DNA from 3 places in the Neobacillus sp. plas4 genome. Region 2 is predicted to be linked to each of the others. Evidence: a T-box and tRNA genes for the amino acid it is inferred to sense, from the RefSeq annotation. Region 2 holds a T-box; the other regions hold tRNA genes.
What was found. The T-box of region 2 lies ahead of tyrS (tyrosine--tRNA ligase). A T-box ahead of a tRNA ligase gene usually reads a tRNA of that ligase, here a tRNA-Tyr.

Region 1 (9,688 bases), 1.3 Mb from region 2:
TTTTCATAGTTTAGTATCTTCTTTGACCCATGAATTTTGTTTACTAGGTAAATTAACTGATTACATTTGTTATTGTAGTACTTTTTTCGTTATTAGTCTAGTATATTATTTTAATATTTCAGAACTTTATTTTTATTGTAAATATTGAAGCGCTTTCTTTGTTGTTACAGCAATTATTAAACGAAATTAGAAAAACGCTATATTAACTATTTTTGCGGTATATTAAAGGTAAAATTTACTATTATTGTTAAATATTCAATACCATTTAATTGGTACGATTGAATGGCTTTCCATAATAGTATAGATAAAAAAGGAAAGAAGACATTTTTCGTCTTCTTCCTTTAATTCAGAAATATCCTTTACCACCTATGTGCCTTTGCGTTTGATCTCAATATAATGTTATGTTGAGATCTTTGTGTTTGCCCATTTACCTGAGTGGTAACACGCTTAGGACGTGTCCAATTATGGTGAAACTTTTGAGACTGTGGATCCAAATTATCTTGATAACTCACAATGAATCACCTCAATAGTTAGGATTTGGATACTCTGAAAAGCGATATTACTGGAATATCTGTCATAGTATTTGATTTGATAGCTAGAAAAATACCCCTTAAATACAAAACTGCAGATGAACATTACTAAAAAAACGCATGGATCTCCCCATGCGTTCATAGTATGATGGTTCTTTTACTAAGACATTATCCTCTTTTCTCCTTCTATTGCTTGAATCGGATCAATATTTTGCGTAAATTCAAGTGTTCCAATGTATTTTCCATTCTCATCCCTAACGGCAAAATAACGAATATACACATATTTATCACGGAACTTAATCCAAAAGTCTTCCGTATCTTTTCTCCCTGCTTTAAAGTTAGCTAACAGTTCTTCTACAACATGGACACTTCTTGGTGGATGACAATTTTGTACCGTACGTCCAATAACTGCTTTTGTTCGAGCAAAGATTCTTTCTTTTCCGTGTGAAAAATAGCGAACAACATCGTCCTGATCAATAAACGTGAGATCGACAGGTAATTGATTTAACAGGAGTTCAAGCTGCTTTAATGATAATATCCCGGTTTCCATTTTTATATAACCTTCAGAAATCGCCTTTTCGTCTAAAGCGTGCCTTTCTGGTTTCCATACTCCAGCAGGGGCTATTAGACAATACCCAATTTCATCACTTTCACGGGCAATTTTTACCCATTCATCTTCAGTAAAATTGTTTAATGCCATTGGAAAAAGAATATTTTCCTCCCGATAGATCATGGTTGTTACTTCTTGAATAACAAAATTTAATGCTTCCATTACTGCCTGTTTGTCTCCATTATAAGAAGTTAACTTCTGCCTAGCATCTTTAATACCATCGCGAATAAAATCATTAATACGCCACATGTTCGTAGTGGGTCCAAAAATGCCATACGTTTCTAAATAAGGGAAAATCAAATTTTCTTTCCTGCTATAGTGCTTATCGATATCAAGAAGCAAATTGATATCTTCTATGAGCTTAAGCACATTTTCAGGACTATCTGCCTGAACAAATTTCCCTAAATCCCCTTGGATAGTGATATTAGCAAGCTTATCAAGCTCTCTATTTTCTAAAATGAAAGTATGGATAGGATGTCCAGGAATTTCCTCAGGCTTATTGGTTTTTTCAATTTCTTCAATAGAATCTTTAAAAATTTCTGTGTGCTTAGCATGTAGTTGGTGCATTTCCTCAACAGAAAGACCTCCATAATCATGCTGAAGCTGTGAAATTTCATCAATGGTGATTTTTCCGATAAATGCATCAAAATGTGCTTTGACCTCGGCCACATTCTTTCCAGCATGAAGGTCCTCAAAGATTTGTTTTAATATTGCTTGGCGTTTATTTGGATTGTTTGAACGTAGTTCACGATTATTTATGAATTCACTCATCAGGATTCTCCTATCAAATGGTTTATTTTTAAATTGGTAATGATAATTAATCTCATAGTTAAAATAACACCTTTTCATCAGCCTGTTTGTGATTAACATCATTGATGTGGAAATTAACGTATGAAATGTGAAAAATATAAGAACAAAAGATAGACCAAGAAATTGACAGTATATCGTTCCCATGATATATTTATCTCGAATTAGAGATATTTTAATCCGAGGGATTACAAGTAACTCCAAATGATTTATTAGCGCGATAACGGGAATATAGTGGAATACATTTATTGGAGGTATAAACGTGAACAATTTAAAAGGAATACACCATGTAACAGCCATTACAAGCAGTGCAGAGAAGAATTATGAGTTCTTTACTTTTGTTTTAGGTATGCGGTTGGTTAAGAAGACTGTAAACCAGGATGATATTCAAACCTATCATTTGTTTTTTGCAGACGACACCGGCAGCCCTGGAACTGATATGACATTTTTTGATTTTCCTAGCATTCCAAAAGGTGTGCATGGAACAAATGAGATTTCAAAAACCTCATTTAGAGTTCCTAACGATAGGGCGATAGATTATTGGGTAAATCGTTTTGATCGTTTGGAGATAAAGCATTCGGGGATTAAAGAACAATTTGGTAAAAAAACAATCTCGTTCGTTGATTTTGATGACCAACACTATCAATTAATTTCGGATGAAAATAACGAGGGTGTGGCTGCCGGTGTACCATGGCAAAATGGTCCGATTCCATTAGAATATGCCATAACAGGTTTAGGTCCCATTTTTGTTCGGATTGCTAATTTTGACTATTTTAAAGAAATGATGGAAAAGGTATTACTCTTTAAAGAAATTGCGCAAGAAGGTGACTTTCATTTATTTGAAGTGGGTGAAGGAGGAAATGGTGCCCAAGTTGTGGTTGAATATAATGCAGTTCTTCCACCTGCACGCCAAGGTTTCGGAACAGTCCATCACGCTGCATTCCGTGTGGAGGATCGTTCTGTACTAGACGAATGGGATCAACAAATGCGTCGTTTCGGCTTCCAAACTTCAGGTTTTGTCGATCGCTACTTTTTCGGATCTCTTTATGCTAGAGTTGCCCCTCAGATTTTATTTGAATTTGCAACAGATGGCCCTGGATTTATGGGAGACGAACCATATGAAACGCTTGGTGAAAAGTTATCACTACCACCATTTTTTGAACCAAAACGTGACCAAATTGAAAAATTAGTGCGTCCAATTAACACAGTAAGAAGTACATTGAAATTTACAAAAGAATAAGAAAAGCGCAAGCGCCCTGGTCAGCGGCGTATGGCCTGGAGCGCTCCAACTGAGATAAAGGAAACACGAAGAGCCGGAGGCGATTCGATGTCGACTTATCGTAGGTAGGTAAAAATCCTGAAGGGATTTTTACTCGCGGAGAGCGAAGGACACTAGCCGCTAGGGCGCTGGAGCTGGACAGTAAAAATAGAGCGGATCCCTTGGGAATCCGCTTTTTTGCCTATTATTATAAGGTTGTAATGATCGGTCCGTTTTTTGTAAGGATGATCGTATGTTCGTACTGTGCAACATAACTTTCCTCAGTCACATAGGTCCAGTCATCACCTTCAACTTGAAAAACTTCCTCTTCCTTGGTTGAGATAAAAGGTTCGAATGCAATTACCATTCCTTCCTTTAAAAGTTCGTCATCCCAGGTGTCATGATAATTATAAATATGATCTGGCGCTTCATGTATTCTCCGACCGATTCCATGACCAGTTAAATTCATAATAACTGTTAAACCATGCTGACGTGCCGTTTGAATAACAGCTTTCCCTAGCCCGCTTTTCTTTGAACCAGGTTTTGCCTTTTTTAGACCTGCTTCAAATGCTAATTTTGCAACATCACAGATTTTTGTTAATATCTCTTCCCCTTCACCGACAACAAATGAGATACCTGTATCGGCGAAATAGCCATTTTTAGAACCAGATACATCAATATTTACGATGTCTCCTTCTTTTATAACTCTTTTCCCAGGAATTCCATGCGCTACTTCCTCATTTACACTAATACACGTATATCCAGGAAAGTCATATTCACCCTTTGGTGCTGAGATTGCCCCTGCCTTTTCGAAAAGCTGGCCCGCTAAATCATCTAGTTCCTTTGTAGTTATACCAGGTACTGTTCTTTTTACCAATTCATCTCTTATTTCGGCACAAATTTTGCCGATTTCTTTTAGTGCTTTTATATCTTCTTCTGTTTTTGCAATCATGTATTTTCCCTACTTTATCAAATTAATATCGTTGTAAATTTTCCATTCTTATATTTTAGGCTTACTTAATATAAAAATTCAAGTATATTTCTTTATAGCTATATTCCTAAAAAATTAATCTTCTTAGCTCCAATGGGCTGGCCTCACTAATGAGGCTGGTAATTTAGTGCGTTTATTCCCCTTAGCTGCATTCACTTGGGCCTGGGTAAGAAAAATACTCCCAGTAAGATTTGCTCCACTGATTTCCGTATCCCTAAAATCCGCTCCGATGAAATCACTCCATCTAAGGTCTGCGTTTCTAAGGTCTGCAGCAATTAGTAAGGCGCCTCTAAGATTTGAGCCCCTTAGATCGGCTCCTTTCAACTTTGCCCCTAAATAATCCATTCCGCGACGTGTATCTTTTTGCTTTTTAGTGACTTGAGCACGAACCAACTCACTTGTACGAATCAGCAGCTTGTTTACCTTATCTCTATGTTGATTCACATCGATGCTCAATATGAACTTTGGACTTTTACCGGCCAGTTCTTCAGTCTCAACAAGACTTTCATTTAATTCTTTATAGATTGACTTTGCAGCATCTGTAGTTAGTGCTTCATATAGGTACCATAGCATCTCATGAAGTTGCTGCATAATTGGATATACAACAAACATCTCTTGAGCAACATCCTGGTTTAAACGCCAATCCTTTCCATTATATGTGAGTTGAGATACCTTTTGACCAGCCCCAAAGCATTCATAAGCCGAACAGCCACGAAACCCTCTATTTCGAAGGTCATTATGTATGCCACATAGATAATTGGATTGTAAATTACGGCAAGGAGTCCCGCCGTCTTTATCAAAGGCGAAATCGGCTGATTTTGCATAAGGCAGTGCCACGCAGCACAAACCAAAGCAATTTTCACAGTCAGCACGTAAATTATTCAAAGTATTGTCGTCTATTACTAATGCGCAAGACATAATAAACACACTTCCTTCTATTAAAAAACTTACCTATTAATCCATTTGAAAAATCTCAACTAGATTTTATCTTAACACAGATACCTAAGTTAGAACTGCACGGGCATGATTTCCTCCTATTCGTACTATTATCGGTATAGATAAAGCTGATTCAGGTACGATTAAAATTATTATTAATTTTTACAAAAGCAATAAAACATAATTTTCTTACACTATTTATCGGTCTTTTTGTCCTTAGGGACAAACAAAAAAGAACAACCTTTTTAAGTGTTGTTCTTCATTGCTATTTTACGCACCTTAGAGGATTCGAACCTCTGACCGTACGCTTAGAAGGCGTATGCTCTATCCAGCTGAGCTAAAGGCGCATATTATGGCGGAGAAGGAGGGATTTGAACCCTCGCGCCGGTTACCCGACCTACACCCTTAGCAGGGGCGCCTCTTCAGCCTCTTGAGTACTTCCCCATAGACATAAAAAATGGCTCCGCAGGTAGGACTCGAACCTACGACCGATCGGTTAACAGCCGATTGCTCTACCACTGAGCTACTGCGGAACAATGGATATTCTAATAATTTTGCTTCGCAAAAAATTCTAGTGGGCCTAAATGGACTCGAACCATCGACCTCACGCTTATCAGGCGTGCGCTCTAACCAGCTGAGCTATAGGCCCATATGGAGCGGGTGATGAGAATCGAACTCACAACATCAGCTTGGAAGGCTGAGGTTTTACCACTAAACTACACCCGCATTACTAGAATTGGAGGCAACACCCGGATTTGAACCGGGGATAAAGGTTTTGCAGACCTCTGCCTTACCACTTGGCTATGCTGCCTTTATGCATGGCTGGCTGGGCTAGCTGGATTTGAACCAACGCATGTCGCAGTCAAAGTGCGATGCCTTACCGCTTGGCTATAGCCCAATAATAAAAATGAAATGGGGCGACTGATGGGAATCGAACCCACGAATGTCGGAACCACAATCACCATTATGGTTATTTTCACCTTTGTGAAAAAAAACCTGGTAAATTTGCTTCGCAAAAAACTTTGGTTATTTTGCTATGCAAAAAAAATTGGTGGAGGGGGACGGATTCGAACCGCCGAACCCTGAGGGAGCGGATTTACAGTCCGCCGCGTTTAGCCACTTCGCTACCCCTCCATATAAGAGACCTTACTAATCATAACATTTAAAGGTGGCTCAGGACGGAATCGAACCGCCGACACAAGGATTTTCAGTCCTTTGCTCTACCGACTGAGCTACTGAGCCACACATCTATACCAACGGTAGGTCAACTACCGGAATAAAAATGGCGGTCCGGACGGGACTCGAACCCGCGACCTCCTGCGTGACAGGCAGGCATTCTAACCAACTGAACTACCGGACCAAAGTTTTTTCAAGTGTTTTTCTTGAAAATAACTAACTTTAATTGCGGGGGCAGGATTTGAACCTACGACCTTCGGGTTATGAGCCCGACGAGCTACCAGACTGCTCCACCCCGCGACAGTAAAAATTATTACATTTAACTCATGCCCATAGCTTGTATGGACTATATCAATCTCAGGAAGCCAATTCAAGCAGCAGTTCAATTGATGCAACTCGCACATTATTATGATGGAGGAGGAAGAGGGATTCGAACCCCCGCGCGGTTTAACCCGCCTGTCGGTTTTCAAGACCGATCCCTTCAGCCAGACTTGGGTATTCCTCCAGATAAATGGACCCTGTAGGACTCGAACCTACGACCGGACGGTTATGAGCCGTCTGCTCTAACCAGCTGAGCTAAGGGTCCATAAACACTAACATTAATAACAACATTAGCATTAAATTCATTTATAGCGGCGGAGGGGATCGAACCCCCGACCTTACGGGTATGAACCGTACGCTCTAGCCAGCTGAGCTACACCGCCATTTTCAATAACTATAAATGGAGCCTAGCGGGATCGAACCGCTGACCTCCTGCGTGCAAAGCAGGCGCTCTCCCAGCTGAGCTAAGGCCCCATGTTAATGTAATCTTCGACTGGTCGGGAAGACAGGATTCGAACCTGCGACCCCTTGGTCCCAAACCAAGTGCTCTACCAAGCTGAGCTACTTCCCGTTATTTAATGGCGCGCCCGAAAGGAGTCGAACCCATAACCTTCTGATCCGTAGTCAGACGCTCTATCCAATTGAGCTACGGGCGCATAATATTGGAGCGGAAGACGGGATTTGAACCCGCGACCCCCACCTTGGCAAGGTGGTGTTCTACCACTGAACTACTTTTGCACAAATTTAAATGGTGCGGGTGAAGGGAGTCGAACCCCCACGCCTTGCGGCGCCAGATCCTAAGTCTGGTGCGTCTGCCAATTCCGCCACACCCGCATATTAAAAGTTATTTTGCTGGCGCAAATGGAAGTTTATTTTGCTCTCGCAAAAAAACTTGGTGAGCCATGAAGGACTCGAACCTTCGACCCTCTGATTAAAAGTCAGATGCTCTACCAACTGAGCTAATGGCTCGTACAAGGAAATTTATTTTTTCTACTGAGAAAAAAATCTGGTGCCGGCTAGAGGACTTGAACCCCCAACCTACTGATTACAAGTCAGTTGCTCTACCAATTGAGCTAAACCGGCACTATTGGGAAGTTTTTTTCACTTTCGTGAAAAAACTTTGGTGGAGGATGACGGGATCGAACCGCCGACCCTCTGCTTGTAAGGCAGATGCTCTCCCAGCTGAGCTAATCCTCCATATTATTGAAAAAGTTATTTTTCGCCGTTCCGAAAGGAAAGTTATTTTTGCTATCGTGAAAAAAACTCTTGTTATTTTCTAACGAAAATAACTTGGTGACCCCTACGGGATTCGAACCCGTGTTACCTCCGTGAAAGGGAGGTGTCTTAACCACTTGACCAAGGGGCCATCATGAAAATTCAGGAAAAAATTTAAAAAACCAAATGGGCTTTGCCTGGCAACGTCCTACTCTCACAGGGACAAAGTCCCAACTACCATCGGCGCTGAGAAGCTTAACTTCCGTGTTCGGTATGGGAACGGGTGTGACCTTCTCGCCATTGCTGCCAGACTATTTAATTGAGGTTCATTCCCTCAAAACTAGATAATGTCAGAAGAAGTTAGTAAAAACGAGTTCATCTTTTAAAAATTGGTTAAGTCCTCGAACGATTAGTATCAGTCAGCTCCACACGTCACCGCGCTTCCACCTCTGACCTATCAACCTGATCATCTTTCAGGGTTCTTACTAGCTTGACGCTATGGGAAATCTCATCTTGAGGGGGGCTTCATGCTTAGATGCTTTCAGCACTTATCCCGTCCGCACATAGCTACCCAGCGATGCCTTTGGCAAGACAACTGGTACACCAGCGGTGCGTCCATCCCGGTCCTCTCGTACTAAGGACAGCTCCTCTCAAATTTCCTGCGCCCACGACGGATAGGGACCGAACTGTCTCACGACGTTCTGAACCCAGCTCGCGTACCGCTTTAATGGGCGAACAGCCCAACCCTTGGGACCGACTACAGCCCCAGGATGCGATGAGCCGACATCGAGGTGCCAAACCTCCCCGTCGATGTGGACTCTTGGGGGAGATAAGCCTGTTATCCCCGGGGTAGCTTTTATCCGTTGAGCGATGGCCCTTCCATGCGGAACCACCGGATCACTAAGCCCGACTTTCGTCCCTGCTCGACTTGTAGGTCTCGCAGTCAAGCTCCCTTGTGCCTTTACACTCTGCGAATGATTTCCAACCATTCTGAGGGAACCTTTGGGCGCCTCCGTTACTCTTTAGGAGGCGACCGCCCCAGTCAAACTGCCCACCTGACACTGTCTCCCACCCCGATCAGGGGTGAGGGTTAGAATTTCAATACAGCCAGGGTAGTATCCCACCGACGCCTCCACCGAAGCTGGCGCTCCGGCTTCTCAGGCTCCTACCTATCCTGTACAAGCTGTACCAAAATTCAATATCAGGCTACAGTAAAGCTCCACGGGGTCTTTCCGTCCTGTCGCGGGTAACCTGCATCTTCACAGGTAGTATAATTTCACCGAGTCTCTCGTTGAGACAGTGCCCAGATCGTTACGCCTTTCGTGCGGGTCGGAACTTACCCGACAAGGAATTTCGCTACCTTAGGACCGTTATAGTTACGGCCGCCGTTTACTGGGGCTTCGATTCAGAGCTTCGCTTAGAGCTAACCCCTCCTCTTAACCTTCCAGCACCGGGCAGGCGTCAGCCCCTATACTTCGCCTTGCGGCTTCGCAGAGACCTGTGTTTTTGCTAAACAGTCGCCTGGGCCTATTCACTGCGGCTCTTCGAGGCTATTCACCTCAAAAAGCACCCCTTCTCCCGAAGTTACGGGGTCATTTTGCCGAGTTCCTTAACGAGAGTTCTCTCGCTCACCTTAGGATTCTCTCCTCGCCTACCTGTGTCGGTTTGCGGTACGGGCACCTTTTATCTCGCTAGAGGCTTTTCTTGGCAGTGTGGAATCAGGAACTTCGGTACTATATTTCCCTCGGCATCACAGCTCAGCCTTACGGTGAACGGATTTTCCTATTCACCAGCCTACCTGCTTACACGCACATATCCAACAGTGCGCTTACCCTATCCTCCTG
Region 2 (9,688 bases):
TTCCTCATGAGTCAATTGTACTCATATGATGGTGTATCTTGTAACCCTCTGCTGCTAGGGCGAAGGTGCATGAAAACAAAATGGCTATCATTGATGTTTCATAACGGTTTTTATTTTACCAAAATAAAAACACTAAGGAGGAGTCATTCATGGCTCGTTATACTGGCTCTAGCTGGAAAATCTCTCGTCGTCTTGGAATCTCTCTAAGCGGCACAGGTAAAGAATTAGAAAAGCGTCCTTACGCTCCTGGACAACATGGTCCTAACCAACGTAAGAAGCTTTCTGAATACGGATTGCAATTACAAGAAAAGCAAAAACTTCGTCACATGTACGGAGTAACTGAGCGTCAATTCCGTAACCTTTTTGATAGAGCAGGCAAAATGGGTGGGGTTCACGGTGAAAACTTCATGATCCTACTTGAATCACGTCTTGACAACGTAGTTTACCGTTTAGGTTTTGCTCGTACTCGTCGTGCAGCTCGCCAATTAGTTAACCACGGTCACATTTTGGTTGATGGATCTCGCGTAGATATTCCATCATACCGTTTAGCTGCTGGTCAAACAATCACTCTTCGTGAAAAATCACGTAATCTTGATGTTGTTAAAGAAGCACTAGAAGTAAATAACTTCGTACCTGACTATTTAACATTTGATGCAGACAAGCTTGAAGGTACTTTCACTCGCTTACCAGAGCGTTCTGAATTACCTGCTGAAATTAACGAAACTCTTATCGTCGAGTTCTACTCAAGATAATAAGTTCGAAAGAAAGACCGTGCCATTTACTTGGCACGGTTTTTTTATTTTCTTTTTATCCATTTGATTGCCCTTGCATATAAGAATGCAAGTATGGCATATAGGATGACAACCACTGCTGCGGTCAAAAGGCGTTCTGATAATACCCCGTCAGCGTATAGCACTGGTCCTAGTCCAAAGAAAGTAACGAGGAGTAGGAGAATGATAAAAAAAGCATGAATTAGAAACTTCATAATAGTACCTCCTGTTGTGAATCTATAATCATTAACGATGTCGGTACGTTTAATGTTACGTTTTTGATTGTAAACTGAAGTTTGCATTTTAGTGTTAAGCACGTTATTGTGACCGTATTTTTCTATTTCTACTTTTACGGGCACAAATAACGATTTATTGTTACCGTATTTTTATCTTTCCCGCAATTACGGGCACAATTATCAAACGATTGTTGCCGTATTTCCACTCCTGCAAGTCAAGTCCTAAAGAAAACCGACCTAAAATCAGGCCGGTACTCTACAATATTAATATCTAATAAGCGTGTACTTCTTCTTACCTCTTCTAATAATCGTAAACTGCCCTTCAATCCGGTCAGACTCTTGTAATTCATAAGATGTATCTGTAATTCGCTCACCGTTTACTGTAACGGCGCCATTTGAAATGTCCTCGCGTGCCTGGCGCTTGGAAGGTGAAATTTTCGCTGCCACTAATAAGTCAACCAAGTTGCCCTCTACATCTGCTGCATTAAATGATGGTACATCTTTGAACCCTTGCTCGATTTCAAAAGCGGATAGACTTCGAACATCACCACTAAATAATGCTTCCGTTATTTTAATCGCCTGCTGTAACGATTCTTCCCCATGAATCAAACGAGTCATTTCCTCCGCCAAAGCCTTTTGAGCCTTACGTAAATGCGGTTCCTCTTGAACGGACTTTTCTAAGCCTTCGATTTCTTCGTGTGACAAGAAAGTAAAGTACTTTAAGTATTTAACTACGTCCGCATCTGCGGCGTTGATCCAGAATTGGTAGAATTCATAAGGAGTCGTCTTTTTAGCGTCAAGCCAAACTGCTCCGCCCTCTGTTTTTCCGAATTTAGTACCGTCCGCTTTTGTAACAAGTGGAATGGTTAATCCAAATGCCTTAGAACCTTCCGGCTGCATTTTACGAATCAATTCAAGGCCGGAAGTGATATTCCCCCATTGGTCACTTCCTCCAACCTGTAACTTACAGTTGAAATTCTCATAAAGGTGATTGAAATCCATTGCTTGGAGAATCGTGTAGGTAAACTCTGTAAAGGAAATCCCTGATTCAAGTCTTGAAGCAATTGTATCCTTTGCAAGCATATAATTAACCCCAATATGCTTCCCAATATCTCTTAAAAACGTAACGATATCCATGGATCCAGCCCAGTCATAGTTATTCACCATAATAGCCCCATTTTCACCATCAAAGTCAAATATCGCAGCTAACTGTTTTTGAATGCCCACTACGTTTTTCTGTACAGCTTCTAGTGTTTGGAGATTACGCTCTTCACTTTTTCCACTCGGATCACCAATCAGACCTGTTGCACCACCAACTAAAACAACTGGACGATGTCCGTGCTGCTGAAATCTTCTCAGCGTTAAAAACGGCACCATGTGACCGATATGCAAACTGTCTGCTGTTGGATCAACTCCACAGTAAAGGGAAATTTTCTCCTTTCCCATTAAATCTTTAAGACTCTCTTCATCTGTCTGCTGGTAGATAAGTCCCCGCCAAGCTAAATCCTGTAATAAATCCATGTCATTGTCCTCCATTTACTCAAAATAAAAACAAAAAGCGCCCCTGCAAAATTGCAGGGACGCATATACGCGCGGTACCACCCGGCTTGAGGAATGAATTCCTCCAACTCGAAAAATTAACGGTTTTTGACCGTTCTCCGCTACTTCTATATTCACGGGGAAAGCTCTGGGACGTAATTCACTCTTCTATTTGTATCAGCTTACACCAGCCGCTGACTCTCTATTAACAGGGATAGAAGAACTACAGTAGATTCCCTTCAACGCTTGATTATTTAATTTATAACTTATAGAATTTTTACCATAATATACTTCTGTTGTCAAACATGAACTGGTAATATCAGAAAAATGTAGAAGTTTGTCATTTTTATAATCCTCATTATGCTATAATATATGTGATTTTAAACGAGGTGATTCTATGAATGATAAATTGCAAGCATGGAAAGCGAAAGCAAAGTCCATACCCAGCTTGTTTACCCATAAAAAAACTGTAAAAGGCGCACGAATTACCTACCAGGTATTTTGGAACCTTTTGCTGCTAGTTATGACGGTCGTCATCCTAGGGGGAGCATTTGCAACGGGTGTGGGTGCGGGATATTTTGCCTCGCTTGTTAAGGACGAACCTGTCCGGTCTTACGACAGCATGAAAAAGGATATTTATAATTATACAGAAACTTCGGACTTATATTTTTCTGATAATGTTTATCTTGGAAAGCTGAGGACAGATCTTGAACGTGAAGAGGTAAAAATTGATCAAGTATCTGATTTCCTTATAAAAGCAGTCATTGCAACGGAAGATGAGTATTTTTATACACACAAAGGTGTTGTGCCAAAAGCTGTTTTTCGTGCACTTTTCCAAGAGGTAACCAACTCTGCTGTTCAATCAGGCGGTAGTACTTTAACACAGCAATTAATCAAGAACCAAATTTTAACAAATGAAGTTTCATTTGAAAGAAAAGCAAATGAAATCTTACTTGCCCTTCGCTTAGAGAAATATTTTAGCAAAAAGGAAATTCTTGAAGCGTATTTAAATGTTTCAACCTTTGGAAGAAACTCATCAGGTAAAAATATCGGTGGCGTTCAAGCAGCTGCAAAAGGCATATTTGGAAAAAATGCTAGTGAATTAACTCTTCCACAAGCTGCCTTTATTGCAGGTTTACCACAAAGTCCCTTTGGGTATACACCTTTTACTCGAGAAGGTACAGTAAAAAACAATTTAGAGCCAGGGCTTACTCGTATGAAGACCGTTCTAAAACGAATGTATGATGGCGGTCATATTGATGAAACACAGTATGCAGAAGCGTCCGCCTACGATATTACAAAGGATTTTGTTCCAGCAGGAGAAAATCCTCTTGAAAAATATCCATACTTATCATTTGAAATTGAAAAGCGAGCTGTCGAAGTATTAACCAATGTATTGGCGAAAAATGATGGCTATGATGAGACAGCTTTAAAGGAAGACGAGAATCTTTTTTATAAGTACAAAACATTAGCAAAGCAAAATTTAAGACAAAATGGATACGAAATCCATACAACGATTAACAAAGAAATATATGATGTATTTCAAGAAGTAAAAAATAACTACCCGCATTATGGACCTGCTAAGGCAGAACAGAAACTTGATCCGGAAACGAATGAACCAATTACTGTTATGGAACCAGTTGAAGTAGGCGCAATGCTCATTGAGAATAAAACAGGTAAAATTATCAGTTTTGTGGGTGGAAGAGACCATAATCAACAAGAATTGAATCATGCAACGGGTGCTGTTCGTCAAAATGGTTCTACCATGAAGCCTTTACTTGTTTATGCACCTGCTATAGAACTTGGAAAAGCTTCACCAGGTACTCCATTACCGGATGTAGCTTTAAGACTTGAACCCTCTATTTCGAGACCATGGCCAAACAACTATGACAGACGATACAGCGGGATTACTTCAGCAAGACATGCACTAAAGAAATCTTATAACGTTCCAGCTGTTAAGCTATACAAAGATATACTTGATCAGCAGCCTGCAAAATATCTTGAAAAAATGGGCTTTACCTCCCTAAGAAGTGAGGATTATACCAATCTCTCAACTTCTATTGGATCAATGAAAAATGGGGTAACTGTCGAAGAAAACACCAATGCATTTGGTACCTTTGCAAATCAGGGTAAATTTATTGATGCGTACATGATTGAAAAAATAGTGGATAAAAACGGCAAGACTATCTACCAGCATGAGGTAAAACCAGTCGATGTTTTCAAACCGCAGACAGCATTTTTGACGCTTGATATGATGCGGGATGTAATCAAAAGTGGTACTGCAGCTGGTCTCAACAGTAAATTGAAGTTTAGGGCCGATTGGGCAGGTAAAACTGGGACTGGACATGATTATCATGACAATTGGTTTGTGGCTACCAACCCAAATGTAACGTTTGGAATCTGGAATGGCTATGATACGCCGAAGTCATTAAAAACTGGCGGGATGTCCTATTCACAAAGAACGAACAATTTATGGGCGGCATTAATAAATGCAGCATATGACATTAAACCTGAGTTAATTAGTCCTGCTGAATCATTTCCTGTACCAGCAGGAATTGTAAAGCGCTCGTACTGTGTCGTTTCAGGCCTGTTGCCTTCTGATGCCTGTTCAAAGGCAGGGTTAGTCGAAAGTGATTATTTTAACGCTGATAATGTTCCTACAAAACGAGATGATAGTTTAATTGCTGGGAACTATGTGCAAATTGGCGACAAAAAGTATTTGGCATTAGATTCTACACCAGCCGAATTTTCGCAGCAAGGAGTCATCCTAAATCCTGACTTCATTGCGCAAATGGTTGGAAAGAATTTTAGCAATCCTAGTCAGCTAATACCTAAAATGGATCGTTGGGCAAATATTTTAGTTTCTAATAATAAAATAGTCGATAATGGCAAACACCCTGATGGTGTGACGCTTTCACTATCCGGTAACAACCTTATTTGGTCACAGCCGGCCGATAATGATATCGTTGGGTATCGTGTGTATCACAATGGTAAAAAGGTCGCAAGTATCAAAAGCGGTTCAAGCCTTTCCTTCACTGCTTCAGCCGGTTCTTATTATGTTGCGGCTGTAGATATTGCTGGGAAGGAATCACCTCCCTCTAATAAAGTGGATGTTGGAGTTACACCTATTGAATAACGGAAAAAGGAGCTTGGAAAGATTCCCAAGCTCCTTTTTTTAGGCTGTCGAGGAGGTATTGGCAGCCTTTATGGTTTTTGGCAATGGTTTAAAGTGGACTAGTGCTGATTCGTGTATTGAGGACAAATCTTTGCTCGGTGCTCATGCGTTTCGTCCTCAAGCCCCTGTATTGAGACAAATCTTTGCTCGGTGCTTCTGCGTTTCGTCCTCAAGCCCCCGTATTGAGGACAAATCTTTGCTCGGTGTTCATGCGTTTCGTCCTCAAGCACATGTATTGAGGACAAATCTTTGCTTTGTGCTCATGCGTTTCGTCCTCAAGCCCCCGTATTGAGGACAAATCTTTGCTCGGTGTTCATGCGTTTCGTCCTCAAGCCCCTGTATTGAGGACAAATCTGACCAACGGCTAGAACAATTTGTCCTCAAGCCCCTGTATTGAGGACAAATCTTTGCTCGGTGCTTCTGCGTTTCGTCCTCAAGCCCCTGTATTGAGGACAAATCTTTGCTTTGTGCTCATGCGTTTCGTCCTCAAGCCCCCGTATTGAGGACAAATCTTTGCTCGGTGTTCATGCGTTTCGTCCTCAAGCACCTGTATTGGGGACAAATCTGACCAACGGCGCGAACAATTTGTCCTCAAGGCACATAAAAAAATAATGCCTACAAAAATACCTTTTCTCTACATTCTGAAAAAGGAGCTTGGAAATCCAAGCTCCTTTTTCCGTTATCTTCCTACTATGACGATTCACTTTTTTGATAATTTCTAATTGGATAGAGTGCTTTTTCAAGGGTAAGTAGATTTTTTTCCGTTATTTCCGCTTTCCTTGGGATTGGCTTGTACATATCATGTGGATCATCCCAATGTGCAGGAAGAGTAACTGGTGCCTTTGCTTGCCAGAAATCCAGCCAATCCTTCGGCAAGTTGCCATAACAGTTTGATTTTTCAGTCATCTCCATCCATATAAGTGCCCAGGCTCTCGGGACCACCCTCCAAATATCATAGCCCCCTCCGCCGACTGCAATCCACTTACCTCCACAATATTGATGGGCAATTTCATGAGCTAGCTTTGGGATTTCACGATAGATTTTCATGGAAGCAGATAAATGAGTTAGGGGATCATAATAATGGGTATCAGCCCCATTTTGAGTAAGAATAACGTCTGGCTTAAAAAAATCAGCTACTTCCTTCAATGCTTGAGTATAAACCTGAAGCCATGATTCGTCCTCTGTAAATGCATCAACAGGAATATTAAATGAATACCCGTAACCTTTTCCTTGACCTCTTTCATTAACATTACCGGTGCCTGGGAACAAGTATCTACCTGTTTCATGAATAGACAAGGTACAAACATTGGGATCATCATAAAAGGACCATTGAACACCATCTCCATGATGGGCGTCGGTATCAACATAAAGAACCCTGGCATTATATTTCTCTTGCAAATATTTAATAGCTACTGAACTATCATTGTAAATGCAAAATCCAGAGGCTTTTCCTCGAAAGCCATGATGTAATCCCCCTCCTAGGTGTAGAGCATGCAGCGCTTGACCTGTCATGACTTGATCAACCGCCGTTAATGTTCCTCCAACAAGGAAGGCGCTGGCTTCATGCATATTAGGGAAGATAGGAGTATCTTCAGTACCTAACCCATGGTTTTCAGCCACTAGCTGCGGCAGCTGTCCCTGTCCAGCCATTTTTACTGCCTCGATATAGCTTGGGTCATGAACAAGGCTTAGTTCTTCCTCTGTTGCCATTCTAGGAGGAACTACAAAATTATCATCCAGGGCATTTAATCTATGCAGCAAATCAACAGTTAGTTTGAGACGAAACTGATTAAAAGGATGATTACTGTTAAATTTATATTTCAACAAGTCTTCTGAAAAAACAAATGAACATTGGTCAGTCATAGGGATACACCTGGCAGATTGGGCCATAGAACGTCATAACCAGATTGCTTTAAATCTTGGATAAGCGCCGTAGGATTCATCGTTTGTAACCTTATAACGAGAATCTTAAATTGGTCATCCTTTTTGTCAGGATAAACGAGAACACTCAGGATATTTGCTTTTCGTCCCTTTATGATACTTGTAATATCACTAAGCTTTCCTGCAAGATTTGGCACCCTTATTTCAATTTGGGAACCAGGCTGGTGCGCACCAGTTAACTCCACAAGTGTTCTTAATAAATCCGTTTCAGTCACGATTCCTACCAGTTTCTGATCATTTGTGATCGGCAGGCAGCCAATTTTGTGTTCATAAAAGAGAGCTGCTATTTCCTCTACAAAATCGAGCGGATGACCAGTAATAACGTCTTTTTTCATGATAGATTCAATTGGTTTTTGCAAATCCTCCAAATGCTCGTTTGCACGAAATATTGATGGTGCAGCCTCGCGAATATCTGATAGGGTTACAATACCAACTAGCTGTTGATTGGCATTAATCACAGGTATATGCCGAATTTTTCTTTCTTCCATTAATCTCAATGTGTCAGCAATTGATACAGCTGGAGTAACTGTGTAAACCTTCGTTTTCATAATCTCTTCAGCAATCATCCCAAATACCCCCCTCGGTTCATAAAACGGAGACGGTCAAACCGTTGTATCGTCTCTACATCCACTCTTTTGCCAATTCTCGCCATCAGGCAGTTTGCAGGGTGTGAACAAATCTCAGGATCATCGGTGGCATACCATTGGAGCCCGCCAGCATTCATCATTTTCTCCATAATTTTACGATACTCCCAAACATTTAGCCCTGTTCCCTTTAAGTCCCAATGCCAATAATATTCGGTTGTAATGATTAAGTAATCCTCCATGGCATCATCCATCATCGACACTGTGAGAAGATTTTTTCCGACGGAGCAGCCCCTAAATTTAGGAATTACTTCTATTGCTCCTAATTCAATTAAATTATCCATTCTGTCTTCTGACCATCGTTCAAGAGGGTCAGGAAAAAGATATGTCACATAACCTACGATGGTATGGTGATGTCTAGCAATTATGATTCTTCCTTCTTCTAACTGGGCAATTCCAACTAAAGCTTGATGCTGCTGTTCTGGCTGACGAAAAGCGGTAAGATGTTCATGAAATTCATATCCAGCAAGTTTATCTGAGGAAATAGGACCCTCAATGATTAAGTTACCATGGGGAGTTTTTAATTCTTTGGCATTATACGTTTTTTTGTGTTCCATCCCTACACCACCTGAAAAATCATTCGCGAATCACTTCTATTATACATAATTTCATTCTATATTTAGCACCTTTACATAATTTTCGTCTTATTTTGTGTTAATTTTACAAAAAGATAAAATTATTTTAAAATTAAGAATAGTTTCTGCTATAATAATTTCATACCATCAAAAGGGGGAATTGGAATGAAAGTGGAAAAGCTGCCGGTCATGCAAGGTGAGCATAACTTAGCGAACTATGATCAAACGTATAAAAACTTTAGTTGGGAGGAGACTGAAAGGGAATTCTCTTGGCATGAAACGGGTCTTGTTAATATGGCCTATGAAGCAATTGACCGTCATACAGAAACCTTTCGAAAAAATAAAGTAGCTCTTTATTATCGCGATAATTCTCGAAATGAAAAGTATACGTTTAAAGAAATGAAAGAGCTCTCAAATAAGGCCGGCAATGTCTTAAAAACATATGGAGATGTAGAAAAAGGCGACCGCGTTTTCATCTTTATGCCTCGCTCACCAGAACTATATTTTACCGTTTTGGGTGCAATTAAGCTTGGGGCCATTGTGGGTCCATTATTTGAAGCTTTCATGGAGGGGGCCGTTAGAGATCGTTTACAAGATAGCGAAGCGAAAGTACTGGTTACTACTCCTGAACTATTGGAACGTGTCCCGGTTGATGAGCTGCCAGCATTAAAACACATTTTCCTTATCGGTGAAAATATTGAAGAACAAGGACCATACCTTAACTTTTTGAGTAAATTCGAGACTGCAAGCAACAAGTTAAGAATTGAATGGGTTGACCGTACAGATGGTTTGATTCTTCATTATACTT
Region 3 (9,688 bases), 800 kb from region 2:
CAAGCCCTTTTATTAATTCCTCATCATTAATTTCTAATGTCCGTAATAAAATGATCATATAGGCATCTGTGGATAGTCCAGTTTCAAATGGATCACTCCAAGAGCCGTCGGGAGATTGATTCCTTCTCAGCATTTCAACCAGCCAGTCAATGCCTTTCCTAGTATCCATCATCGCAGCGTTCATTCCTCTCCCTATTGTATATTCTCATCTATACATATTCAGGAAGTTGAAGGAGAATTCTCGAAGGAGGTGATTGTTATCTTTTCTATCAGGAGCCGGGAGAAGACGCCGATAGACACCATCAAGGAGGCATCACAGTTAAAGTTAAAAAATACAGAAGTCCATCACTTAACGAAAGATGAGCATGCTCTTTTAGAAAGGATTAGATGTGATACACAGGAACTGAATCTGAATAATGTCACAAGAACGAAGGCTTATTTTGATTTTTATCAAAAACATCCGGAAATCCATTGGGCATTTTTAGGGCATATGGTGTCACGGAATGGCGGCTGGAACATGACGGATTTAAAGGGGGACTTGCTCACTCGCCTTCTGACGAAAAAGGAGCGGAATGACTTTTTTAACTTTTTAGAACGCGGCAATTGGCTGATTTTTCAAGATGCATATCCACAATTTTTACTCTACAGTGAAAGTTTAAAAAGGGGGAAACCGCTGTTTTACCTTCTGCCCAATTTAAATATTTCTACATTCATGGAGACCATTTGGGATTATTTTTGGAAAAATCCGAACACTTATATCCTTACTATAGCTCTCGTAATTAACGAACAAAATTATTTAGAAAAAAGGGTTATACAAAACTCAGTCTATCAAAAGGATGTTCTAAACACGCTGGAGTTTAAACTGCAGGATCACCTGTCTTTTAATCATATTTTGTTTCCCTATCGAAAAAAAAGCCTAGCGGGTCAGACGCTTCATCAGTTTCAATCTTTACACGAGCGGATTGTATTAGGAAAACGGCTGTACGGTGTTCTTTTTAAAAAGAGAGATTTATTTATGAAATGGGCAAAGGAACATCCTCATACAGGTTCAAGAAAAGATTATTGGCCCCATATATTCAATAATGTGAACGAAGGAATTCCTGGGATTCCCTATCAGCTCCGCTTAAACTCCTGCAAGCTGAGGTGGGGAGCTAGAAAAATTTACAGTCCTGATTTAAAGTCTGCATGGAAAAATGTTAACCACCAAGAAGCGGAAAAGGGAGATTGGTTTCATGATTGGCAGGTAGCCGACTATCTCTCGGAGCTAGATGAAACACAATTAAGTGGGGAGATTGAATATGAATACTGTAAAACGCTCGAAAGGCTTGAACTTGCCGCCTTGGCCAAAAAAGTCATTACCCTTTTTGATTAAAGAATTTGGTCCAACACTCTTTTTGGCGATATTGCTGGGAACTAGCTTGGATCTTTACTTTGTTGGCAAGAATATGTACATGTTCCCGATTAGACCATTTCCTGAGGTGTTTTCGGTTAATATTGCATTTACGTTTGTAGCTTTGCCCGTTATGGTCCTTGTTTACCTTAAAATCATGAAGCAGGTTTCAAAATGGGGGAAAGCAGGAGTTATTTTATTTCTAAGTTTATTAATGCCAATTGTTGAGAGGTTTTCTGAACTGTTTGGTTTATTTGAGCATAGCCCCGAATGGAGGCATATCTATACCTTTTTTGGCTACTTAGTTTTCTTATCGATCATTTTAATATTTTATCGTGTGACAAATAAAGAACATTAAAAAAGCCAAGACCGAAGTCTTGGCTTTACGGAATGCCGCGCGAGCGACACTACGTACCCCTTCCGTCCGTACAGTGGTTAAGTGTCCCGCAACAAGCGAATGTTCGGAAGGGGTACAGTTATAATACCACAATATTGAAGATTTGAACCATGAAACTTTCTTTTCTGCGCTGGAAAGTGTATCATAAAGAAGAATTTTTTTACATAAAGGAGATGTTTATTGTGGCAAAAAAAGGACACATACAAATGCAAAACGGTGAGAAAATCGAATTTGAATTGTATCCAAATGAAGCACCGGGTACAGTTGCAAACTTTGAAAAGTTAGCAAAAGAAGGTTTTTACAACGGGTTAAATTTCCATCGAGTTATTCCTGGTTTTGTTAGCCAAGGTGGATGCCCAACTGGAACAGGCACTGGTGGGCCAGGTTATACAATTAAATGTGAGACACAAGGAAATCCACACACACATGTACCTGGATCTCTTTCAATGGCACATGCTGGTAAAGATACAGGTGGTAGCCAATTCTTTATTGTTCATGAATCGCAGCCACATCTAAATGGTGTTCACACTGTTTTTGGTAAAGTGACTTCTGGTCTTGAAGCAGCAAAAGCAATGAGAAATGGCGATGTCATGGAAAAAGTTGAAGTTTACGACGAATAGGATGTTCGGTAGGAAGGGCCTTTTGATAAGGTCCTTTTTTTGTTCACTTGCCATTGCAGCCAAGAGGCAGCTTACGTTGTGGGTAAATGGAATTACAAATGGGGATAATAAGTGACAAAGATGTGGAAGGGTCTGTTTTTATGCAATGAATCATATAAAAAGAAAACTCCTGCTTATTTTTAGCATGATCTGTATGCTATTTGTTGCAGGTTTTGACAAAACAGCAGAGAGTGAAATTACTTTTACTATTTACTCGATGACAATGGCAATGAATAAAAAAGATTCCCAAGGCTATATACAAACCTTAAGTGATTTTTTTATTAAAGAGAATTATGGAGATGAAAAATATATTACTGAAAAAATTAATGAATTTGGTCAGGTAATTGAAATTGATTTTCAAATTAAAGAGATAAAATCTTATACGGCTGTTGTTCAATATAAACTTTTACATATAAATGCTAACAGAGAAAAATCGACCTTTTATGGGGAAATGATCCTTATTAAGACTAAAGATGGCTGGAAAATCCATTTCGTTGAGGAAAAGATGATTTCTTGAAATACAACTGATTTCAAGATAATGATCGTAGTTGATGATATTTTTCTTACAAGAATGAATCGTCTCTCCCGGGGTAAATTAACGATATCATTTTACTATAGGGGGTTTTTATGAAGATAAAATTTGCAATGCTGGTGATTCCTTTTCTTTTCTTCTCGTTCCAGAGCTCATCGTTTGCAGAAAACAAGGAAACAAAAGAACTTAAAGCAGCCATTATTATTGACGATTTTGGTGGAGGGAATGAGGGCGTTAAAGAATTTTTGGAAGGGAATATTCCGATTACAGCAGCGGTGATGCCTTTTACAGAAAACTCAAAGGCGCACGCAGAATGGGCACATAAAAATGGCTTTGAGGTGATGGTTCATTTGCCCATGCAGCCGAAAAGAGGAAAAAGATCATGGCTTGGCCCTAAACCCATTACCGTGGAACTCTCTCCAGAGGAAGTAAAAAAGCGGGTGAAGGAAGCGCTCGAAAGTGTACCATATGCAGTTGGGATGAACAACCATATGGGGTCTCTAGCTGTTGAAAATGAAGGAATAGTCAGGGCAATTGTTGAAGTGGCGAAGGAAAGGAAATTATTTCTTGTCGATAGTGGTACAAGTCCCGGCACGAAGTTCCCAGAAATTGCAAAAGAACTTGGTGTACCCTTATTAAAACGAGACGTATTTCTTGATGATATTTCGTCCTCAGCACATGTTCGAAAACAAATGGCTAGGCTGGCAAAAGTAACCGAATTTCAAGGCAAAGGAATTGCCATTGGACATGTAGGAGTTACAGGAAAGGAATGTTCAATTGGAGTATTTCAATCAATGGATGAATTTAAGAAAAGAAATATTAAAATCGTACCAGTTTCACAGCTTTTCTCAGGAGAATTAGCGGACCAATATTTTATTCCATAAAACAAGGCACCTGCGGGCTGCCTTGTTTTGTGTTAAAATGACAGTCGTATAAAGAGATAAGCAGTAAGGGAGATGGAATCCGAATGAAACTTGTATCTTGGAATGTTAACGGCCTAAGAGCCTGTGTAAATAAAGGATTTTTAGATTATTTTAAAGAAGTTAATGCAGATATTTTTTGTGTGCAAGAAACAAAATTACAGGAAGGTCAAATCAACCTTGAACTGGAGGGTTATCATCAATATTGGAATTATGCTGTGAAAAAAGGCTATTCCGGCACTGCAGTTTTTACAAAGGTTGAACCGATTTCTATAAGTTATGGTTTAGGAAATGAGGATTCACAGGATGAAGGCCGAATCCTAACATTAGAATTTGAAAAGTTTTATCTAGTGAATGTTTACACACCAAATTCACAAAGAGATTTGGCTAGATTAGGTTACCGGCTTGAATGGGAAGATCGAATCATCTCTCATCTGAAAGAATTAGACGAGCTAAAGCCGGTTGTTCTTTGCGGGGATTTAAATGTGGCGCACCGGGAAATTGACTTGAGAAATCCTAAATCAAATTTAGGGAATTCTGGTTTTACTGTAGAGGAACGTGGAAAGATGACTGCGCTGCTAGAGTCAGGTTTTGTGGACAGCTTCAGGCATTTTTATCCGGAAAAAGAAGGGGCATATTCATGGTGGAGCTATATGGCCAAGGTTCGTGAGCGGAATATTGGGTGGCGGATTGATTATTTTATCGTCTCCGAAAAACTTCGTGACCAACTTATCAACGCAGATATTCATTGTGAAATTATGGGAAGTGATCATTGCCCCGTGGTCGTTGAATTGGAAATATAAGTATTTCTTATCTTAAATTATAAAAACCTCGTAATTCTATTACGTAACAGGATGGCTTAAAATAGAATGAAGAGGTGATTCCGTATGGATATTAAGAAAGAAGTTCAACAACAATTTGGAAAAAATGCGGCTTCATATGTTTCCAGTCCGATTCATAAGGATGGAAAAGACTTAGTAAAAATGGTCGAAATGGCAGATCTAAAGGGTCAGGAGGTTATGCTCGATATTGCTACAGGCGGCGGGCATACTGCTAACGCATTTGCATCGCTGGTTAAAAAAGTAACAGCGGTTGATCTTACGGAGAAAATGCTGATTGAGGCCGAGAAGTTCATAAAAGGAAATGGTCACAAAAATGTAGAATTTGTACATGGAGATGCTGAACAGCTGCCTTTTGCAGATGACGCATTTGATATTGTCACCTGCAGGATTGCACCGCACCATTTTCCGAATGTGGATTTATTTATAAAGGAAGTACATCGAGTTTTAAAGCCAAAAGGGCAATTCTTATTGGATGATAATGTAGTCCCAGAGACACAAGAGTTTGATCAATTTTATAATTCGATTGAAAAAATGCGTGATTACAGTCATTTTCGTGCCTGGAAAAAATCCGAATGGATTCAGAAACTTGAGGATAGCGGTTTAGAAGTCTTTGAATGGCACCGATTTGAGAAGACATTTTTCTTTGATCCATGGTGTTCAAACATGAAACTAGCCGATTCTGAAAAAAATCAGTTAACGAATTACATTCTTAAATCTTCACAAGGAATCAAGGATAAGTTTAGGATGGTTATCGAGAATGATAAGATAATTTCCTTTGTTGGTGAAGCAATTGTTTTAAAAGCAATTAAAAGGTAAGCAAAAGCCCAATGTACAAAAGAGAGCTGCCTCTCATTCATACATTGGGCTTTTTAAAATTCGAATGGACTGTGGAGGTCATTCAGCGCTGTACCGAAAACATCAAACTCAGGAGATCTTTCACCGTTACTAGTGTGTTCTTCTTGATCTGCTTGGTTCATAATGGTTTTTTCAGCGTCTTTTTTCTGGTAATAGCTCAAGGTAATTCAGCTCCTTTTTATGGGAATAAAGTATATTGTATTTTTACCCATAAAAAAGGTTCTAAAACATTTTTATATCTTTTCGCTTAAATACTGTATTTTGGTATAATAACAGTAGCTTTTAACTTTTAAAAAAAATCTTTAAAATTTGTTGTTGATTTCTGTCGGAATTCGTTGTATTATTATCAATGTCGCCGATACGAAGTGGCGAAGTTAGTAACTTAGTTTTCTAGTTCGTTTTTATACTATGCGGGTGTGGCGGAATTGGCAGACGCACCAGACTTAGGATCTGGCGCCGCAAGGCGTGGGGGTTCGACTCCCTTCACCCGCACTTATTATTTTTGCGATAGCAATATAATAACTTTCATGATGAATGCGGAAGTAGTTCAGTGGTAGAACACCACCTTGCCAAGGTGGGGGTCGCGGGTTCGAATCCCGTCTTCCGCTCCAAAGTTGCCGGGGTGGCGGAACTGGCAGACGCACAGGACTTAAAATCCTGCGGTAGGTGACTACCGTACCGGTTCGATTCCGGTCCTCGGCACCAGAGTTTTTTCGCGTTGGCGAAAATAACTTTCAATAATGCGCCCGTAGCTCAATTGGATAGAGTGTCTGACTACGGATCAGAAGGTTATGGGTTCGACTCCTTTCGGGCGCGCCATATTTTATCGGGAAGTAGCTCAGCTTGGTAGAGCACTTGGTTTGGGACCAAGGGGTCGCAGGTTCGAATCCTGTCTTCCCGACCATCTTCAAATTAACAAAATGGGGCCTTAGCTCAGCTGGGAGAGCGCCTGCTTTGCACGCAGGAGGTCAGCGGTTCGATCCCGCTAGGCTCCACCAAAGTTTTTTCACGATAGTGAAAATAACTTACAATTTAATCAGATATTTGGCGGTGTAGCTCAGCTGGCTAGAGCGTACGGTTCATACCCGTAAGGTCGGGGGTTCGATCCCCTCCGCCGCTACCAAGTATTTTTATGAAGTAAAAATACAAAAGTATTTTACTAAGCAACATAATTTTCAACATTTAGTATTACTGCGGAGGAATACCCAAGTCTGGCTGAAGGGATCGGTCTTGAAAACCGACAGGCGGGTCAAACCGCGCGGGGGTTCGAATCCCTCTTCCTCCTCCATAAAATTTAATTATTTATTTCTCCGATGTGGAGGGGTAGCGAAGTGGCTAAACGCGGCGGACTGTAAATCCGCTCCCTCCGGGTTCGGCGGTTCGAATCCGTCCCCCTCCACCAATGTTTTTTGCGAAGCAAAATAACCATAGTTTTTTCACGTTAGTGAAAATAACTTTCCAATTTCCATTTAGGGGTATAGTTTAAAGGTAGAACGAAGGTCTCCAAAACCTTTGGTGTGGGTTCAATTCCTACTACCCCTGCCAACGATTTGCCGGTGTGGCGGAATTGGCAGACGCGCACGACTCAAAATCGTGTTCCGTGAGGAGTGTCGGTTCGACCCCGACCACCGGTATCACAAAGAACAAAGTACGTTCATTTTAATAAATATAAATAAGCTCACAAACGTTGATAAAACAAGGTTTGTGAGCTTATTTATTTATTTATTAAGAAAGGATAGAAAAAGATAAGAATTGATTTTGTTTTACTCAAATTTTACGTTTCAATTGCAAGCTGACCTGGCACTCTTTTTCTATTCAATAAATGAATCAATACAACGACATACTGGTTTGTCCAAAATTCCACTTTTGTTTTTCCCATGGTGTAAAGACCGCCTTCCAAGGCTATTACTAAAATATTGGTGAAATACCTGAAAATGCCTTTTAATCTTAACAGATTTATAGTATCGTTCGATATGGAGCTAACGAAGAGGGGAAGAAGGAACTGTGTTGGCAGCCGTTTTTCTTTAAAAGGGCAGGAATTTATGTGTATCGACAGTAATATAAAACATGAGTTTTCCTTCACGCCTTCATTTTCGAACTATGTTACTTGCGAATCAGAAGCTTAAATTGACCATCTCTATCAAAAATTAAATGATGGTGGGGGAGCCTTTATGCCGATTGGGGACTATGGTTTTCAGTCAAAAATTTGGTTGGCTAGTTGATCGTTCCGGTGTGCCATGGCAGCTTGATTTACCTAACTGATATACATACGAACATACGCTTCTTTATAGAAAGTAAGCTTTCACCACCTGTAGATTATTGTTCCACTCTCATAAAAGAAAAAGAAAAAAGGAAGGATAAATTATGGCCCGTTGGCTGACAGGATATAGCCAAAAAGAGTTAGAAGCACTAATGGAAAACAAGACAGACTAGAACTAAGTAAAGACAAGCAAAGAAACACTGGTTTATATCAAATGGAAGAACAAATGCAGACGATCAAGCTAGCAACAAATAATTCCTAGCCATCTGAATATCGTCTTATTTAACAAACAAATTTAATTATTTTTTGGAGGTAACGATTGATGTCGCAACATAATATTAGCCCGGAACAAATTGAAAATGAACAAATATACAAGGAAATGGGATTAACAGACGAAGAGTATCAACTAGCAAAGGATCTATTAAAACGTCATCCGAACTACACGGAAACAGGCATTTTCTCTGCCATGTGGTCCGAGCATTGTAGCTACAAATCATCGAAACCATTACTTAAAAGGTTCCCAACGAAAGGTAGTCATGTTTTACAAGGGCCTGGTGAAGGTGCTGGGGTTGTTGATATTGGTGACAATCAAGCCGTTGTTTTTAAAATTGAAAGTCATAATAGCCCGTCTTTTGTCGAGCCATTTGAAGGTTCAGCAACTGGGGTTGGTGGAATAATGCGTGATGTCTTTTCAATGGGAGCAAAACCAATTGCAGCCATGAATTCCTTACGTTTTGGCAATCTAGATAATGACCATACGAAAATGTTATTTTCTGAGGTTGTCCGTGGGATTGCGAGCTATGGCAATGTGATCGATGTTCCAACGGTTGGTGGCGAGATCCAATTTGATAAGCAATATGAAGAAAATCCATTAGTCAATGCGATGGTTGTTGGACTAATTAATCATGACGATATGCAAAAGGGTGTTGCTGCTGGTGTAGGAAACGTCGTGATTTATGCTGGTGGGGATACCGGAAAGGATGGAGTTGGTGGCGCATCATTTTCTTCAGAGGTTGTTGAAGGTGGAAAAGAAGAAAATTCATCTGCAGTCGCAATTGGTAATCCACATATCGGTAAAAAATTAATGGATGCATGCTTAGAAGTCGTTCATTCGGATGCATTAGTAGGGATTCAAGATATGGGTGCGGCAGGATTAACATCATCTGCGAGTGAAATGGCAGCTAAAGCTGGTACAGGTGTTGAAATGAATCTTGACCTTGTTCCACAGCGCGAAGAAGGCATGAATGCATATGAAATTATGCTGTCTGAATCACAGGAGCGTATGTTATTAGTTGCGAAAAAAGGGCAGGAGCAGGAAATTCTTGATATTTTTGCAAAACATGATGTGGATGCGGCAGTAATCGGTGAAGTTATTGAGGAAAAAGCCTTCCGTATTAAGCAGCATGATGAGATTGTCGCAGATATTCCTGTCAATATCTTAGCTGATGAAGCACCTGTCTATCATTTGCCATCAAAAGAAGCGGCATACTATCAAGAATTTCAAGCGATGGAAAATGAAGTGCCAGCGGTTGACGATCATCAAGCGATGTTAAGACAACTCTTACAGCAGCCGACCATTGCTAGTAAGGAATGGGCATACAAGCAATATGACGCTGAGGCACAAGGAAACACGATTGCTGGTCCTGGATCTGATGCAGCAATCGTGAAAATCGATGGAACGGATAAAGCCATTGCGATTACGACGGACTGTAATTCTCGTTATATTTATTTAGATCCAAAAGTGGGTGGGCAAATTGCCGTTGCTGAAGCAGCACGTAATCTTGTTTGTTCTGGTGCAAAACCACTTGCCATTACAGATGGCTTGAACTATGG

Region 1: it encodes a tRNA-Tyr, which carries the amino acid that the T-box ahead of tyrS (tyrosine--tRNA ligase) is inferred to sense. The anticodon was not compared.
Region 3: it encodes a tRNA-Tyr, which carries the amino acid that the T-box ahead of tyrS (tyrosine--tRNA ligase) is inferred to sense. The anticodon was not compared.

What each region holds. Positions count from the first base shown of each region.
Region 1 covers NZ_CM170152.1:3,420,049-3,429,736, forward strand. Annotated here, with positions in the region: gene AC2TFD_RS16975 (YpzG family protein) at 360-512, opposite strand; gene AC2TFD_RS16980 (DUF438 domain-containing protein) at 691-1,911, opposite strand; gene AC2TFD_RS16985 (ring-cleaving dioxygenase) at 2,210-3,187, shown strand; gene map (type I methionyl aminopeptidase) at 3,414-4,157, opposite strand; gene AC2TFD_RS16995 (pentapeptide repeat-containing protein) at 4,281-5,114, opposite strand; tRNA gene AC2TFD_RS17000 (tRNA-Arg) at 5,406-5,479, opposite strand; tRNA gene AC2TFD_RS17005 (tRNA-Ser) at 5,486-5,576, opposite strand; tRNA gene AC2TFD_RS17010 (tRNA-Asn) at 5,591-5,665, opposite strand; tRNA gene AC2TFD_RS17015 (tRNA-Ile) at 5,708-5,781, opposite strand; tRNA gene AC2TFD_RS17020 (tRNA-Gly) at 5,785-5,858, opposite strand; tRNA gene AC2TFD_RS17025 (tRNA-Cys) at 5,870-5,943, opposite strand; tRNA gene AC2TFD_RS17030 (tRNA-Gln) at 5,956-6,030, opposite strand; tRNA gene AC2TFD_RS17035 (tRNA-Tyr) at 6,182-6,266, opposite strand; tRNA gene AC2TFD_RS17040 (tRNA-Phe) at 6,302-6,374, opposite strand; tRNA gene AC2TFD_RS17045 (tRNA-Asp) at 6,416-6,492, opposite strand; tRNA gene AC2TFD_RS17050 (tRNA-Met) at 6,535-6,608, opposite strand; tRNA gene AC2TFD_RS17055 (tRNA-Ser) at 6,721-6,813, opposite strand; tRNA gene AC2TFD_RS17060 (tRNA-Ile) at 6,821-6,894, opposite strand; tRNA gene AC2TFD_RS17065 (tRNA-Met) at 6,939-7,012, opposite strand; tRNA gene AC2TFD_RS17070 (tRNA-Ala) at 7,031-7,103, opposite strand; tRNA gene AC2TFD_RS17075 (tRNA-Pro) at 7,124-7,200, opposite strand; tRNA gene AC2TFD_RS17080 (tRNA-Arg) at 7,209-7,285, opposite strand; tRNA gene AC2TFD_RS17085 (tRNA-Gly) at 7,293-7,367, opposite strand; tRNA gene AC2TFD_RS17090 (tRNA-Leu) at 7,379-7,463, opposite strand; tRNA gene AC2TFD_RS17095 (tRNA-Lys) at 7,523-7,598, opposite strand; tRNA gene AC2TFD_RS17100 (tRNA-Thr) at 7,637-7,712, opposite strand; tRNA gene AC2TFD_RS17105 (tRNA-Val) at 7,751-7,826, opposite strand; tRNA gene AC2TFD_RS17110 (tRNA-Glu) at 7,921-7,995, opposite strand; rRNA gene rrf (5S ribosomal RNA) at 8,040-8,155, opposite strand; rRNA gene AC2TFD_RS17120 (23S ribosomal RNA) at 8,234-9,688, opposite strand, start outside.
Region 2 covers NZ_CM170152.1:4,729,442-4,739,129, forward strand. Annotated here, with positions in the region: gene rpsD (30S ribosomal protein S4) at 150-752, shown strand; gene AC2TFD_RS23875 (DUF6954 family protein) at 797-985, opposite strand; gene tyrS (tyrosine--tRNA ligase) at 1,271-2,527, opposite strand; T-box leader at 2,580-2,797, opposite strand; gene AC2TFD_RS23885 (transglycosylase domain-containing protein) at 2,943-5,681, shown strand; gene AC2TFD_RS23890 (acetoin utilization protein AcuC) at 6,411-7,583, opposite strand; gene AC2TFD_RS23895 (acetoin utilization AcuB family protein) at 7,580-8,227, opposite strand; gene AC2TFD_RS23900 (GNAT family N-acetyltransferase) at 8,224-8,862, opposite strand; gene acsA (acetate--CoA ligase) at 9,046-9,688, shown strand, end outside.
Region 3 covers NZ_CM170152.1:3,927,269-3,936,956, reverse strand. Annotated here, with positions in the region: gene shc (squalene--hopene cyclase) at 1-184, opposite strand, end outside; gene AC2TFD_RS19670 (DUF2515 domain-containing protein) at 254-1,372, shown strand; gene AC2TFD_RS19665 (CBO0543 family protein) at 1,299-1,748, shown strand; gene AC2TFD_RS19660 (peptidylprolyl isomerase) at 1,970-2,407, shown strand; gene AC2TFD_RS19655 (hypothetical protein) at 2,553-2,963, shown strand; gene AC2TFD_RS19650 (divergent polysaccharide deacetylase family protein) at 3,074-3,862, shown strand; gene AC2TFD_RS19645 (exodeoxyribonuclease III) at 3,946-4,701, shown strand; gene AC2TFD_RS19640 (class I SAM-dependent methyltransferase) at 4,786-5,556, shown strand; gene AC2TFD_RS19635 (hypothetical protein) at 5,610-5,756, opposite strand; tRNA gene AC2TFD_RS19630 (tRNA-Leu) at 6,006-6,087, shown strand; tRNA gene AC2TFD_RS19625 (tRNA-Gly) at 6,132-6,206, shown strand; tRNA gene AC2TFD_RS19620 (tRNA-Leu) at 6,212-6,300, shown strand; tRNA gene AC2TFD_RS19615 (tRNA-Arg) at 6,338-6,414, shown strand; tRNA gene AC2TFD_RS19610 (tRNA-Pro) at 6,423-6,499, shown strand; tRNA gene AC2TFD_RS19605 (tRNA-Ala) at 6,518-6,593, shown strand; tRNA gene AC2TFD_RS19600 (tRNA-Met) at 6,642-6,718, shown strand; tRNA gene AC2TFD_RS19595 (tRNA-Ser) at 6,791-6,883, shown strand; tRNA gene AC2TFD_RS19590 (tRNA-Tyr) at 6,913-6,997, shown strand; tRNA gene AC2TFD_RS19585 (tRNA-Trp) at 7,067-7,140, shown strand; tRNA gene AC2TFD_RS19580 (tRNA-Leu) at 7,148-7,229, shown strand; partial or broken gene AC2TFD_RS19575 (VOC family protein) at 7,547-7,857, shown strand; gene purL (phosphoribosylformylglycinamidine synthase subunit PurL) at 8,178-9,688, shown strand, end outside.